DNA from 2 places in the Agrobacterium sp. NPDC089420 genome. Region 1 is predicted to be linked to the other one. Evidence: riboswitches for the same ligand, from Rfam matches in the RefSeq annotation. Region 1 holds a riboswitch; the other holds the start of a gene.

Region 1 (7,547 bases):
GTGTCGCGGTCAACTCGCTGGGCCACGCGCATCCGCACCTCGTCGAGGCGATCAAGACCCAGGCCGAGAAGGTCTGGCACGTGTCGAACCTCTATGAAGTGCCCGGGCAGGAAAAACTTGCAAAACGCCTGACGGAAGCGACTTTCGCGGACAAGGTCTTCTTCACCAATTCCGGTGCGGAAGCATTGGAGTGCGCCATCAAGACCGCGCGCCGTTATCATTATTCGAAGGGCCATCCGGAAAAATTCCGCATCATCACCTTCGAAGGCGCCTTCCATGGCCGCACGCTGGCGACGATCGCCGCCGGCGGCCAGCAGAAATATCTGGAAGGCTTCGGCCCCAAGGTCGAAGGTTTCGACCAGGTGCCCTTCGGTGATGTCGATGCGCTGAAGGCCGCCATCACGGCCGAGACGGCCGCACTCCTTATCGAGCCCATTCAGGGTGAGGGCGGCATTCGTGCCCCCGGCAAGGAATTCCTGCAAATTCTTCGGGCATTGTGCGAAGAGCACGGCCTGCTCCTGATTTTTGATGAGGTCCAGACCGGCGTTGGCCGCACGGGCAGGCTGTTTGCCTATGAACAGACCGGCGTCGCGCCCGATATCATGGCGGTCGCCAAGGGTATCGGCGGCGGCTTTCCGCTCGGCGCGTGCCTTGCAACCGCGGATGCCGCTTCGGGCATGACGGCGGGCGTGCATGGCACCACCTATGGCGGCAACCCGCTGGCCATGGCGGTCGGCAATGCCGTGCTCGATGTCGTTCTTTCCGATGGCTTTCTCGAGAAGGTCCGCGATGTCGCACTGGTTTTCCGCCAGGGGCTTGCCTCGCTGAAGGACCGGTATCCGGATGTCATCGAGGAAATCCGCGGCGAAGGCCTGCTGCTGGGCATCAAGGCCAGGGTTCCGGCAGGTGAATTGCTGCAGGCCATGCGCGCCGAACATCTGCTGGGCGTGCCGGCGGGCGACAACGTCATCCGCCTTCTGCCGCCGCTCGTTACCACCGCGGAAGAGGCCCGTGAAGGCCTGGCGCGCGTTGAAGCGGCAGCCGCATCCCTGACCGCAAAACAGGCGAAAATCGCCTGAGGAAACACTAGAGGGCGGGCCTCTCCCGGAGGCTCGCGAGCATGGGACAGTTTGAAATGGCTTCACCTAAACATTTTCTCGACCTGTCGGCCGTTGGCTCGCAGGACCTGCGGGCAATTCTTGACGATGCCCGCGCGCGCAAGGCCGCGACGAAGGCCGGCACCGCGGAGAAGCCGCTTGCCGGCAAGATGCTGGCAATGATCTTCGAAAAGCCGTCCACCCGCACCCGCGTCTCCTTCGATGTCGGAATGCGCCAGCTCGGCGGTGAGACGCTTTTCCTCTCCGGTACGGAGATGCAGCTGGGTCGTGCGGAAACGATCGGCGATACGGCCAAGGTGCTGTCGCGTTATGTGGACGCCATCATGATCCGCACGACGGATCATTCGCGCCTGCTGGAACTTGCCGAACACGCAACCGTGCCGGTCATCAACGCTCTGACGGATGATACCCATCCCTGCCAGATCATGGCGGACATCATGACGTTCGAAGAGCATCGCGGCCCCGTCAAGGGCAAGACCATCGCCTGGACGGGGGATGGCAACAATGTTCTGCATTCCTTCGTCGAAGGATCCGCCCGCTTCGGTTATCGTATGACGATGGCGGTGCCGATGGGGTCTGAGCCCCATGACAAGTTCCTGAACTGGGCGCGCAACAATGGCGGCGAGATCATGTTGTGCCACGATGCCGACAAGGCGGTAGCGGGGGCGGATTGTGTGGTCACCGACACCTGGGTATCGATGAACCAGGAACACAAGGCGCGCGGTCACAACATCTTCCAGCCCTATCAGGTCAATGACGCCCTGATGGCCAAGGCGGAAAAAGACGCGCTTTTCATGCATTGCCTGCCGGCGCATCGCGGTGAAGAAGTGACGGATGCGGTCATTGACGGCCCGCAATCCGTGGTCTTCGATGAGGCGGAAAATCGCCTGCACGCGCAGAAGTCCATCATCGCATGGTGCATGGGCGTCATCTGACGAAAAGCACCCGCGCGGATACTCATCCCACCGGGCGCTTGAACTTGTCTGCGTAGATTACCATCTGTGGGACTTCGAAGCGGCCCGTCGGTTCTGCCGGCGGGTCAGCGCCACGATTTGCACGTTTTTCTCCGGAAGCGGTTTCGCTTCCCGGGTCTCTGTGCGACAAGCAAAAAACCACACTGTAAAAGCCGGACTTTTGGACGGTAGCGGCGCCACGGCTGCGCCAGGGAGTATCACATGGCAGATGTAACGGTTGAACTGGATGATCTCGATTTTGCTGGCGACGACAAGGTTGTGCCCTTTCAGGTCGAAGGTCTGGACGTGCGCGGCCGCGCCGTACAGGTCGGACCGCTGTTGAATGCCATACTCGAGCGGCATGATTATCCTGCGGCGGTCGCCCGTCTGCTGGCAGAAGCGACGGTTCTGACGGCGCTCATCGGCACATCCCTGAAGTTTTCCGGCAAGCTGACCGTTCAGACCAAGGGTGACGGCCCGGTGGACCTGCTGGTGGCGGATTTCTCCGCGCCGGAAAGCATGCGCGCTTACGCCCGTTTCGATGAGGACAGGTTGGCGGCGGCAATCGCAGCCGGCGCGACCTCGCCGGAACAGTTGCTGGGCAGCGGTATTCTGGCTTTCACCATCGATCAGGGCGCCGGCATGCAGCCCTATCAGGGCATTGTGCCGCTCGATGGCTCCTCGCTGGAGGATATTGCCGGCGTCTATTTCCGCCAGTCCGAGCAGCTTCCCACTCGCGTGCGTCTTGGCGTTGCCGAGTTCTTCGACCGCGACGGCGAAGGCAAGCCCCGCCACGGCTGGCGCGCCGGCGGTGTCATCGCCCAGTTCCTGCCGCAGGCGCCCGAGCGGTTGCGCATGCGCGACCTGCATGGTGGCGACGGCGATGAGGGCGGTCATGAGGTACAGGAGGACGATGCCTGGACGGAAGCCGTCACGCTGTTGAACACGGTGGATACCGATGAGCTGACCGATCCGCAGGTGCCGGTGGAACGCCTGCTCTTCAGGCTTTTCCATGAAAGTGGTGTGCGCATCTATGATCCGCAGGCCATTTTCGACCGCTGCAGCTGCTCGCGGGACAAGATCAAGGGCGTACTCTCCGGCTTCACCGCCGAGGAGATCGAGGCGAGCGAAGAAGACGGCGCCATTGCCGTGACCTGCGAGTTCTGCTCCACCACCTATCGCTACGATGTCAGCGAGTTCGAAAACGTCTGAAGGCGAAACCGTGGCATCCGCACGCCGTCATCCCGTCCTTGAGCCGGGATGCGACACAATCGCGTCTCTGGTAGAAAAGACCTATGATGCCGGGCCAGGTCCCGGCTGGCGGGTTCTCAACCGATATCGTTACGCCTGCAATATCGGGGCTTCCATTTCAGTTCAGGACCCGCATCAGGCCGGGTGAATCCAGTGAAAAGGCCGGTATGGTGACGTTGAACACCTCGCCATTGTCCGTTTCCATTTCATAATGGCCGAACATCAGGCCTGACGGCGTGTCCAGCGGGCAGCCTGAGGAATATTCATAGCTGTCACCGGGTTTGAGATGCGGCTGCTCACCCACCACACCCGGCCCGTAGACTTCATCCACCTGGCCGTTCTGATCGGTGATGTGCCAATAGCGATTGACGAGGGTGACGGGAATATCGGAATTGTTCGCGATCACGACCTTGTAGCCCCAGACGTAACGGTCGTCATCCGGGTCGGATTGTTCCTCGAGATAATACGGATCAACCGTGACCTCGATATCCCTTGTCAGAGCACGATACATACGCGCCACACCTCGATATTATGCCTGCCTCCGTATCCTACACTATAGGCTCAGGCTATCGTCAAGAAAATGAATGGCTTGACGGGCAGGAGGCTCCTTCTGTCGCGCCGTTTTCCACCATTAGGGATAACGGTAAAGGTAAATATTGGTTGCGCGCTAAAGGATTTTGTCATCGTCCGGCCGATCGCGCCATGGCCGGCCCCAGGGAAGGCCACGGCGATCATCGAACGAATTTTCAGGCGGAAACCGCCGCCAGGGCCTTCGCCAGATCGTCCAGCAGGTCGTCCGTATCCTCGATGCCGCAGGAAAGGCGCAGGGTGCCGCCGGAAATGCCGAGTTCGGCACGGGCCTCGTCGGAGAGGTTCTTGTGCGTTGTCGTGCCGGGATGGGTGATGAGGCTCTTGGCATCGCCGAGATTGTTGGAAATCTTCACGATCTCCAGCGCATTCTGCAACGCGAAGGCTGCATCCTTGCCGCCCTTCAGCTCGAAAGCCACCAGCGTCGAGCCGCCGGACATCTGCCGCGCGATGATGTCCGCCTGCGGGTGATCGGCGCGGCCGGGATAGATGACCTTGGCGACCTTGCCGTTGCCGGCGAGGAAATCGGCAATTTTCGAGGCGTTGGCCGTCTGCTGCTTCACGCGCAGTGGCAGGGTCTCGATGCCCTTCAGAAGCGTCCAGGCGTTGAAGGGCGACATGGCGGGGCCGGTATGGCGGAAATAGTCCTGCAGCTCTTCTTCGATCCATTTCTTGTCGGAAAGGATGACGCCGCCGAGGCAGCGGCCCTGGCCGTCAATATGCTTGGTTGCCGAATAGACGACGATATGGGCGCCGAGTTCGAGCGGCTTCTGGAAAAGTGGTGTCGCAAACACGTTGTCGACCACCACCTTGGCGCCGATCTGGTTGGCAAGCTTCGCCACGCCGGCGATGTCCACTACCTCGAGTGTCGGATTGGTCGGGCTTTCGAGGAAGAACAGCTTGGTGTTCGGCTGGATCGCCTTTTCCCAGTTGCCGAGATCACGCCCGTCGATGAGCGTGCACTCAATGCCGTATTTCGGCGCAAGCGTCTCGACCACCCAGCGGCAGGAGCCGAAGAGGGCGCGGGCGGCAACGATATGATCGCCGGCGCGCAGCTGGCACATGATGGCGGCGGTGACGGCGGCCATGCCGGAGGCGAGCGCCCGGGCGTCCTCAGCACCTTCCAGCAGGCACATGCGCTTTTCAAACATGTCGTTGGTGGGGCTTGCATAACGGGCGTAGATAAAGCCATCCGTTTCGCCCTTGAAGCGGGCTTCGGCGGCTTCGGAGTTTTCGTAGACGAAACCCTGGGTCAGATAGATCGCTTCCGACGTTTCACCATAGGGTGAGCGCAGCGTGCCACCGTGAACGAGCTGGGTTGCCGGGCGCCATTTATTGCTCATGTGATCACCTTCAAAACAAAAAACCGGTCGCAAAAGCAGACCGGTTCCAAGCACCCGGTCTTTTTAGCCACTTGTTTAACGTGGCTGCAAGCCGACCGGCCAAATCACCACGGGATAAGCTTGCCATACTGCCGTTACCGGCTTGCGTCAATGCTTTCCTTTTGGTTTTGTCGCCGTAAAAAGGAATGATGACGATGACGAGAACCACGGGCATTTTGGCGGACGGCGCAATCAGGGCGCTGTTTGCGGGCGGCAGGCTGAAAAGCGAGGCCGATCTTGATGTTGATCAGGTCCAGCCCGCCAGCCTCGATCTCAGGTTGGGCTCCAGGGCCTATCGCGTGCGCGCCAGCTTCATGCCCGGCCCCGGAACCCGCGTCATCGACAAGCTCAATCGTCTCAGCCTGCATGAGGTTGATCTCAGCCAGGGCGCGGTGCTGGAGACCGGTTGTGTTTATATCGTTCCGCTTATGGAAAGCCTTGACTTGCCGGTGGATATGTCGGCGTCCGCCAACCCCAAAAGCTCGACCGGCCGCCTTGATATCTTCACCCGCGTCATGACCGACAATGCGCAGGAATTCGACAAGATCCCGGCGGGATATAAGGGGCCGCTCTATCTGGAAATCAGCCCGCGCACCTTCCCCATCGTGGTGCGCCGCGGGTCCCGCCTGTCGCAGATCCGTTTCCGCATCGGCCATGCTTTGCTCAATGAAGGCGAGCTTCTGAAGCTGCACGAAACGGAAACGCTGGTCGCCAGCGAAAGTCCGAACGTGACGGGCGGCGGCATCGCGCTTTCGATTGATCTCAAGGGCTTCGGCGAAAACGGGCTGATCGGTTATCGCGGCAAACATCACACGGCCGTGGTGGATGTCGACAGGAAGGCCCAGCACGAGGTTCTCGATTTCTGGGAACCGCTTTATGCGCGTGGTCGCGCGGAACTGATCCTCGATCCGGATGAATTCTATATTCTCGTTTCACGCGAAGCCGTGCATGTGCCCCCACTCTATGCCGCCGAAATGACGCCTTTCGACCCGCTCGTGGGCGAATTTCGGGTACATTACGCCGGCTTCTTCGATCCCGGCTTCGGTCACGCCCAGGCCGGCGGCACCGGCAGCCGCGCCGTACTCGAAGTCCGCAGCCACGAGGTGCCCTTCATCCTCGAACACGGCCAGATCGTCGGCCGCCTGGTCTATGAGCATATGCTGCAGAAACCGGAAGGCCTTTATGGCAGCGGCCTCGGCTCCAACTATCAGGCGCAGGGCCTGAAACTCTCCAAGCATTTCCGCGCGGAATAATGAACCCGCCGGGTGCTTGACACCCGATACGAACTGTCGGATGTCTTGTTCTGCGTGCGGGTGTAGCTCAATGGTAGAGCAGCAGCTTCCCAAGCTGAATACGAGGGTTCGATTCCCTTCACCCGCTCCAGCGACTTTTCCCGGCCATCAACAGTTGCCGTCATGCCCCTCACGCGCGAAAATCAGACGTTCAGATAGGACAAAATGGTTGCGGCGACGTCGGACGAGTCTTGAGATGCTGTTTGCGTCTCGACCGACGTGTTCGCCTGCGTGCTGGTCTCGCTTACGTTTGTGGCAATGGTTTGGGTGGAGCTGTCTGCCGGGTCGTCGCTGTTTAGTGCTGCGACCTGTGCAGTTGTCATGGCGGCGATCTGGCCTGGAGTGAAGGCCGTCACCTGCGATGCCGTCAAGGCGGCGAGTACACTGGTGCTCAGTCCCGAGATTGCCTTCGAACTCAAGCTGATGATTTGTTCGGTGGAAAACCCCGTGAGATCGTCGCGGCCAAATGCGGCTGCCTGCATCGCGGTGAGCGCGCTGACCTGCGATATCGACAAAGCGCCGATTTGTGCGGCATCCATTGCCGCCACCTGACCGTAACTCAGCGAAGCGATCTGGCCTGTCGTCAAGGCGGCGATCTCCGCAGGCGACAGGGATGCGACAAGGGTGGCGGAGAGGCCCCTGATCGCCGTTGAGCTGATCGCGGCGAGTTCCTCGGTCGAGAAGGTGTCCAGCCCCTCCATGGTCAACCCGGCGAGGGCGGCGGAACTCAATGCGGCGATCTGAGCGGTGGAAAATGCCTGGATCTGGTCCTTTCCAAGCGCGCTGATCTGGTCGCTGGTCAATCCGGCGACGCCGGCCGTGCCCAGGGCCGCAACCTCGGCGGACGAAAGTGAGGCGATAAAGTCCGTCGGAAGTCCCTTTATCGCGCTTGAGCCAATCGCAGCGAGCTCTTCCGTCGAGAAGGTTTCCAACATGGTCGCGGACAGGCCCTTGAGCGCATCC
Region 2 (7,547 bases), on a different contig from region 1:
TTGCGCCGCGCGGTCACGCCATACCGCATCCAGTGTTCTTCGCGTTCGATGGCCTTGCCGAGCTTGTGCTGCTCCAGCTCTTCTTCTTCCAGCACCTTGTCGCGCCATTCCTCGAAATGGGCAAAGCCGCGATTGAGACGGCGGGACTGGCCGCGATCGAGCCATACGGTCGAGGTCGAGACTTTTTCGAGAAAACGCCGGTCGTGCGAAATCAGCACCAGCGCACTGCGTGACTGCTGCAATTCGCTTTCCAGCCATTCGATGGTGGGCAGGTCCAGATGGTTGGTCGGCTCGTCCAGCATCAGAATATCGGGCTCGGGCGCCATGACGCGGGCAAGCGCCGCGCGCCGCGCCTCACCGCCGGACAGGCTTACCGGGTCCTCCTGCCCCGTAAGCCCGAGATGCTCGAGAAGATACGTGACGCGATAGGCATCGTCACCCGGTCCGAGGCCGGCCTCGGCATAGGCCTGAACGGTATTGTAACCGGCAAAATCCGGCGCCTGTTCCAGATAGCGGATGGTGGCGGCCGGATGCCGGAACACCTCGCCCGACTGCGCCTCGACGAGACCCGCAGCGATCTTCATCAGGGTGGACTTGCCCGAGCCGTTGCGCCCGACGAGGCAGATGCGGTCGCCAGGTTCCACCTGGAGATTGGCGCCATCGAGCAGCGGGGTCACGCCGAAGGTCAGCTTGATATCATCGAGTTTCAAAATAGGGGGTGCCAAGGCGTCAGGCTCCGGTCAGATCATAAGGGCGGGCGAGCACGATGGCTTTGCCGCTTTTCAGCGAGAAATGCACAGGGCCGCCATTCGCGACATTGGAAATAGTGCGGGAAGAGCCGAAAGCAAGCGCGAAATCTTCAAGCGGATAACGCACATTGCCGATATCAAGACCCTCAAGGGCGGTGAATCCGGCCACAGAAAACAGCGATCCGGCCGGCAGATCGATAATCAGCGAACCGGCAAGCAGGGGCCGCGCCTCTTCTTCGCCGGAGGTCAGCGTAACCTCGAAACCCCGCTCGGCAAGCGCCACCGCATAAAGCAGGTGCTGAAGCGCATGGTCGCTTCGAGCCCCGCCGAGCGCACCCACCAGCAGCAGCGAATGCGCGCCGCGGGAAAGAGCCTCGGAGACAGCGATCTCACCATCCGTCACCGCCTTTGCGGCGGGGTAAGGCTGGCGCTCCACATCGGGCCAGGCATCGAGCAGCTCCTTGCTGGCGGAATCGAAATCCCCGACCCACAGCTCCGGCTCAAGCCCGAGCTGGCCGGCATGGCGCATGCCGCCATCGGCCGCAATCACGCGGCTATCCGCAACCGCCTCTTTGAGACGATCGGTCACCGTGACATCGCCGCCAAGCAGAATGGTGAAGCGCTCTTTATCCATGCCCTGCCTTATCGCAACTGGCACAAAAAGGGAAAGCCGAAACCCGATGAAAACCGCCTATATTGATTTTCGCCGGCTTCGGGATTATGAAACGCCTCAGTGGTGATTTGCCGACCGGCTTGCAGCCACTTTAAAGAAGTCGCTAAAGGGTCGAGGAAAAAGGCAATTTCCTGGAACCGGTTGCGATTTCGCTGCCGGTTTTTTTGTTTTCGCAACGTTCTTTACGTGATCCGGAAAAGAGAGTTCGACATGCCGATCAAGATTCCCGATACGCTTCCCGCCTTTGAGACCCTCGTTCATGAGGGCGTGCGGGTCATGACCGAAACGGCGGCCATCCGGCAGGATATCCGCCCGCTCCAGATCGGGCTTCTCAACCTCATGCCGAACAAGATCAAGACGGAAATCCAGATGGCGCGCCTCGTAGGCGCCTCGCCGCTGCAGGTGGAGCTTTCGCTGGTCAGGATCGGCGGCCACCGCGCCAAGAATACGCCCGAGGAACATCTTCTGTCCTTCTATGAAACGTGGGAGGAAGTGCGCCACCGCAAGTTCGACGGTTTCATCATTACCGGCGCGCCCATCGAGCTGCTGGATTATGAAGATGTGACGTACTGGAACGAGATGCGCCAAATTTTCGAGTGGACGCAGACCAATGTCCATTCGACGCTGAATGTCTGCTGGGGCGCCATGGCCGCCATCTACCATTTCCACGGCGTGCCGAAATACGAGCTGAAGGAAAAGGCCTTCGGCGTCTATCGTCACCGCAATCTCTGCCCTTCATCCATCTACCTGAACGGTTTTTCGGATGATTTCCAGGTCCCGGTCTCCCGCTGGACGGAAGTGCGCCGCGCCGATATCGAAAAACACCCCAACCTCGAAATCCTGATGGAGTCGGAGGAAATGGGTGTGTGTCTGGTGCATGAGAAGGCGGGCAACCGGCTCTACATGTTCAATCATGTCGAATATGATTCAACCTCGCTTTCGGACGAATATTTCCGCGACGTGAACTCCGGCGTGCCGATCAAGCTGCCGCACGATTATTTCCCGCACAATGACCCGGAACTTGCCCCGCTCAACCGCTGGCGCAGCCATGCCCATCTGTTTTTCGGCAACTGGATCAACGAGATATACCAGACAACGCCCTACGATCTCGAATCCATCGGGAAACTGGCCGCATAAAGCGCGCCGCATGCGGTCAAATGCATGCGACGCGTTTTCACCCCTGGTTGAAGCGTATTTTTGTCCCGAAACCGCAAGACACTTTTGAAGGACATGCTTTGCATTGCGGGATTGCGAATTGCCGGAAAATGACGCAACGTCCGCCCGGCAATTCGCGACAACCGGGAGAATGACGAGATGAGCGACGGTGCGGTACGGGAGAATTTCGGTTTCACGGCAACCGGCGAAAAGGTCGAACGCGTCACCATCTCGAAAGGCGGTTTGACGGCAAAGGTCATCACCTGGGGCGCCGTCATCCAGGACCTGCGTCTCGACGGCCACCAGCCGCCGCTGGTGCTCGGTTTCGATAAATTCGAGGACTACAAATATTCCTCCTATTTTGGCGCCACACCGGGCCGCAACGCCAACCGCATCGGCAATGGCAGGTTCTCCATCGACGGACACGAATATCAGCTGGAGCTGAACGAAAAGGGCGTAACCCATCTGCACGGCGGCAGCGACGGCATGGGCAAGCGCAACTGGATGCTGATGGAACATGGCGAAAGCCACGCGGTGCTGCAGATCATCGATCCCGATGGCCGCGCCGGTTATCCCGGCAATTGCACGGTGACGGCCACCTACACGATCCGCGACGGCGGGGTGCTGTCGGTGGTTTATGAAACGGTGACCGACAGGCCGACCATCGCCAATGTCTGCCAGCACTCCTATTTCAACCTCGATGGTGCGGAGACGGCGCTCGGACACGAAATCAGCATCGCCGCCGATTATTATCTGCCGACCAATGAACAGCAGATACCGACCGGCGAAATCCGCTCCGTCGACGGCACCGTCTTCGACCTGCGCCAGCCGACGCCGATGCGGCGCAAGGACAATGGCGAGCAGGTTCTCTATGACCATAATTTCTGCCTTTCACCCGAGCGCCGCGCCAAGCGCAAGATCGCACGCGCCTATTCGAGCGCCTCGGATATCGCCCTTGAGGTTCATACGACGGAACCCGGCGTGCAATTCTATTCGGCGTTCAAGCTGAATGTTCCGGTTCCCGGCCTCGATGGCCGCCACTATGGTCCCTTTGCCGGTTTCTGCCTGGAAACGCAGATATGGCCGGACGCCGTCAACCACGCGGATTTTCCGCATGCGGTCCTGCGGCCGGGCGAAACCCTGCGGCAGGAAACCGATTACATCTTCACGAAGGGCTGAGTTGGCAGGCGGGGATCAGTCCAGCACGCAGCCGACATAAGCACCCGAGGCCCGCGCGCGCCGCTCGATAAGGCCTGCCAGCCGTTGCAGGCCGCGCCCCGGCTTGCTGGCGACACGGTCGATGGGATTGGGCAAGGAGACGGCAAGCAGCGCCGCCTGACGGGAACTGAGTTTCGCCGCCGGCACCTTGAAATGATGCTGCGCCGCAGCCTCGATGCCGTAAATGCCGGGTCCCCATTCGGCAACGTTGAGATAGATTTCCATCATCCGCTTTTTGGACCAGACGAAATCGGCAGCAATCGCCAGCGGCAGTTCCAGCCCCTTGCGCACGAAAGAGCGGCCGTTCCATAAAAACAGGTTCTTTGCCGTCTGCATCGGAATAGTGCTGGCGCCACGCGTCGCGGCCCCGTCGAGCGCATTGCTGACCACGGATTGCATCTGGTTCCAGTCCACCCCGCCATGGAAGCAGAACTGCCCGTCCTCGGACATCATCACGGATTGTATGAGACGTGGCGAAATATCCTCAAGCGGCACCCAGCGTCGGTCGTAACCCTGCAGGGTTACCAGATCGGCCAGCATCAGCGTCGAGACAGGGCGGAAAAACGGCAGCGCATAAACGGGAATCAACAGATAGGGCAGGATCAGCAAAGCCAGCAAGGTCATGATGATGCGCTTTGCCAACGTGCGAAAATCCACCTTCGGACTGCTCCGGTCTTCCGCCAGCACGGCGTAATCTGCGTCGCTTTCAGGCGTACCGCTCACTATCCGTCCCCGCGCCCCACGCCAATTGAAGCCTTTCATAGTCCATTGCCGCCTACAAGGCGAGTCCGGTCACACTGTTGCCGTTCCGGAATCACGAAAAGGTTTGCCTGCATTCGCGCGGCGTGCCAAAGAGCGCGGCATGGACGCTCAGATGACGAATTTCGAAACGCGGCTGCGCGAAAACGCAGCCAAAACCGAAGACCTGCTTGGCCGCCTGCTTTCGGGCGAAGCGCTTGCGGACGAGATCACCCGCCCGCAAAACCTGCTCGACGCCATGCGCCATGGGGTGCTGAACGGCGGCAAACGCCTGCGGCCCTTCCTCGTCATTGAAAGTGCCGAACTTGCGGGCGGGGACGCCAAAGCCGCCCAGTATGTCGGCGCCGCACTGGAATGCCTCCATTGTTATTCGCTGGTTCATGACGATCTGCCGGCCATGGATGATGACGACCTGCGCCGCGGCCAACCGACGGTGCATCGCAAATTCGATGAGGCGACTGCCATTCTCGCCGGCGATAGCCTGCTGACGCTCGCTTTCGATATTATTGCCGCGGATGAAAATCCGCTTGCGGCCGAACGCAAGGCGGCACTCGTGCTCTCGCTCGCCCGCGCAGCCGGCATTGGCGGCATGGCCGGCGGACAGGCACTCGATCTTGCTGCGGAAAAGAGGACGCCGGACGAAGCCGGCATCATTACATTGCAGGCTATGAAAACCGGCGCATTGCTGCGTTTCGCCTGCGAGGCGGGCGCGATCATTGCCGGCAGCGACAATGCGGAAAGGCAGCGGCTGCGTCTCTTCGGCGAAAAGATCGGCCTCGCCTTCCAGCTTGCCGATGATCTCCTGGATCTGACCGCCGATGCCGCCACCATGGGCAAGGCGACCGGCAAGGATGCCGCACGCGGCAAGGGAACGCTGGTGGCGCTGCGCGGCGAAGAATGGGCGCGCCGCAAATTACAGGAACAGGTGGCGGAAGCAGCGGAACTTCTGGCTCCCTATGGCGAAAAGGCCGCGATTCTCATCGCGGCCGCACGCTTCATCGCCGAACGCAAAAGCTGAACCGGCTTCCCGGCTCAACCCTACACCCGATCAGCCCTTGAGGGGCGAAATCAGCACTTCGACACGGCGGTTCTGGGCACGGCCATCCGGCGTTGCGTTAGAGGCGATCGGCTGCGAGGGACCGAAGCCGAGCGTCGAGATACGGCGCTGGTCGACGCCGCGCGCGCCGAGATAATTGGCGACCGATGCCGCGCGACGCTCCGAAAGCCCCTGATTGTGGGCCAGGCTGCCGGTGGAATCGGTGTGACCGTTGATGTCGATCAGCGTGCGATTGAACTTGTTCAGCACGATCGCAACGGAATCGAGCGTCTGATAGAAGGGCGGGATCACCTGATCCTGATCCGTCGCGAAAGTGATGTTCGAGGGCATGTTGAGAACGATGTTGTCGCCGCGGCGCGAAACCGAAACGCCGGTTCCCTGAAGCTGGGCGCGAAGCTCGGCTTCCTGACCATCCATGTAATTGCCGATGGCGCCACCGGCAAGCGCACCGATGCCGGCGCCGATAAGCGCGGCGTTGCGGCGACCGACCGGCGAACCGCCAACAGCCAGACCACCGAGTGCGCCGACCACGGCGCCGATACCGGCACCGCCGGCCGTATTCGACATCTTCTGCTCACCCGTATAGGGATCGGTGGTGGTGCAGGCGGAAAGATAGGTCCCGCAAAGGGCAACGATCGCGATTTTTTTGATCATGTGTTTTGATGCTCCGAGAGTTTCAGGAGGTATGACAGTAAAATTCCGGCCTTTTCACGGTACGCTTTACTCCGCCGCATCTTTCCGGCCAAAACGCTTTTCGATGTAATCGGCCACAAGCGCTTCGAAGTCGCCAGCAATGTTGGGACCACGCAGGGTAAGCGCCTTTTCCCCGTCGATGAAGACGGGAGCGGCGGGGCTTTCGCCGGTTCCGGGCAGCGAAATACCGATATCGGCATGTTTGCTTTCGCCGGGACCGTTGACGATGCAGCCCATGACAGCAACATTCAACGCCTCGACGCCGGGATATTTCTCACGCCAGACCGGCATGTTCTTGCGAATATCGTTCTGGATGTTCTGCGCCAGTTCCTGAAACACGGTGGACGTGGTGCGTCCGCAGCCGGGACATGCCGCAACCACCGGAATGAATTGCCGGAACCCCATGACCTGCAGCAATTCCTGCGCCACCTGCACCTCGCGGGTGCGGTCGCCGTTCGGCTCCGGCGTCAGCGAGACGCGGATCGTATCGCCAATGCCGTGCTGCAGCACGTATCCCATGGCGGCGGACGAGGCGACGATGCCCTTGGAACCCATGCCCGCCTCGGTGAGGCCGAGATGCAGGGCGTGATCGGACCGCTCCGACAGCATCGAATAGACGGCAATCAGATCCTGCACCTGGCTGACCTTGGCGGACAGGATGATGCGGTTGCGCGGCAGGCCGATCTCCTCGGCAAGCTCGGCGGAAATCAGCGCCGACTGGACGATGGCCTCACGCGTGACCTGACGGGCGGAAAGCGGAAACCCCTCTTCCTTGTTCCTGTCCATCAGCGTCGTCAGCAATTCCTGATCGAGCGACCCCCAGTTGACGCCGATGCGGACCGGCTTGTCGTAACGGATCGCCATTTCGACGATCTCGCCGAACTGCTTGTCCTTTTTATCTTTGAAGCCGACGTTGCCGGGATTGATGCGGTATTTCGCGAGCGCTTCGGCGCAGGCCGGATGATCGGCCAGAAGCTTGTGGCCGATATAATGGAAATCGCCCACAAGCGGCACATCAAGCCCAAGACGCAGCAACCGCTCGCGGATTTTCGGAACGGCGGCCGCACTCTCGTCCCGGTCCACGGTGATGCGCACGATTTCCGAACCGGCCCGGAACAGCGCCGCAACCTGCTGCACGGTGGCGTCGATGTCCGCCGTATCGGTATTGGTCATCGACTGCACGACAACGGGCGCGCCGCCACCGACAATGACGCCGCCCACGTCAACGGCGACGGATGCGCGG

The links. Region 1 has a riboswitch for S-adenosylmethionine ahead of ACI2KA_RS04335 (O-succinylhomoserine sulfhydrylase). Riboswitches for the same ligand answer to the same signal wherever they lie in the genome.
Region 2: linked by a shared signal. The riboswitch ahead of metA (homoserine O-succinyltransferase) and the one ahead of ACI2KA_RS04335 (O-succinylhomoserine sulfhydrylase) in region 1 are both predicted to bind S-adenosylmethionine.

What each region holds. Positions count from the first base shown of each region.
Region 1 covers NZ_JBJDMY010000002.1:354,797-362,343, forward strand. The annotation lists gene ACI2KA_RS04315 (aspartate aminotransferase family protein) at 1-1,079, shown strand, start outside; gene argF (ornithine carbamoyltransferase) at 1,136-2,053, shown strand; gene ACI2KA_RS04325 (Hsp33 family molecular chaperone) at 2,294-3,283, shown strand; gene apaG (Co2+/Mg2+ efflux protein ApaG) at 3,441-3,833, opposite strand; gene ACI2KA_RS04335 (O-succinylhomoserine sulfhydrylase) at 4,069-5,253, opposite strand; SAM riboswitch at 5,296-5,374, opposite strand; gene ACI2KA_RS04340 (2'-deoxycytidine 5'-triphosphate deaminase) at 5,448-6,545, shown strand; tRNA gene ACI2KA_RS04345 (tRNA-Gly) at 6,602-6,675, shown strand; gene ACI2KA_RS04350 (beta strand repeat-containing protein) at 6,728-7,547, opposite strand, start outside.
Region 2 covers NZ_JBJDMY010000006.1:188,947-196,493, reverse strand. The annotation lists gene ACI2KA_RS11820 (ABC-F family ATP-binding cassette domain-containing protein) at 1-725, opposite strand, end outside; gene ACI2KA_RS11815 (thiamine diphosphokinase) at 730-1,383, opposite strand; SAM riboswitch at 1,473-1,549, shown strand; gene metA (homoserine O-succinyltransferase) at 1,633-2,559, shown strand; gene ACI2KA_RS11805 (aldose epimerase family protein) at 2,737-3,756, shown strand; gene mtgA (monofunctional biosynthetic peptidoglycan transglycosylase) at 3,772-4,419, opposite strand; gene ACI2KA_RS11795 (polyprenyl synthetase family protein) at 4,658-5,572, shown strand; gene ACI2KA_RS11790 (OmpA family protein) at 5,603-6,265, opposite strand; gene ispG (flavodoxin-dependent (E)-4-hydroxy-3-methylbut-2-enyl-diphosphate synthase) at 6,332-7,547, opposite strand, start outside.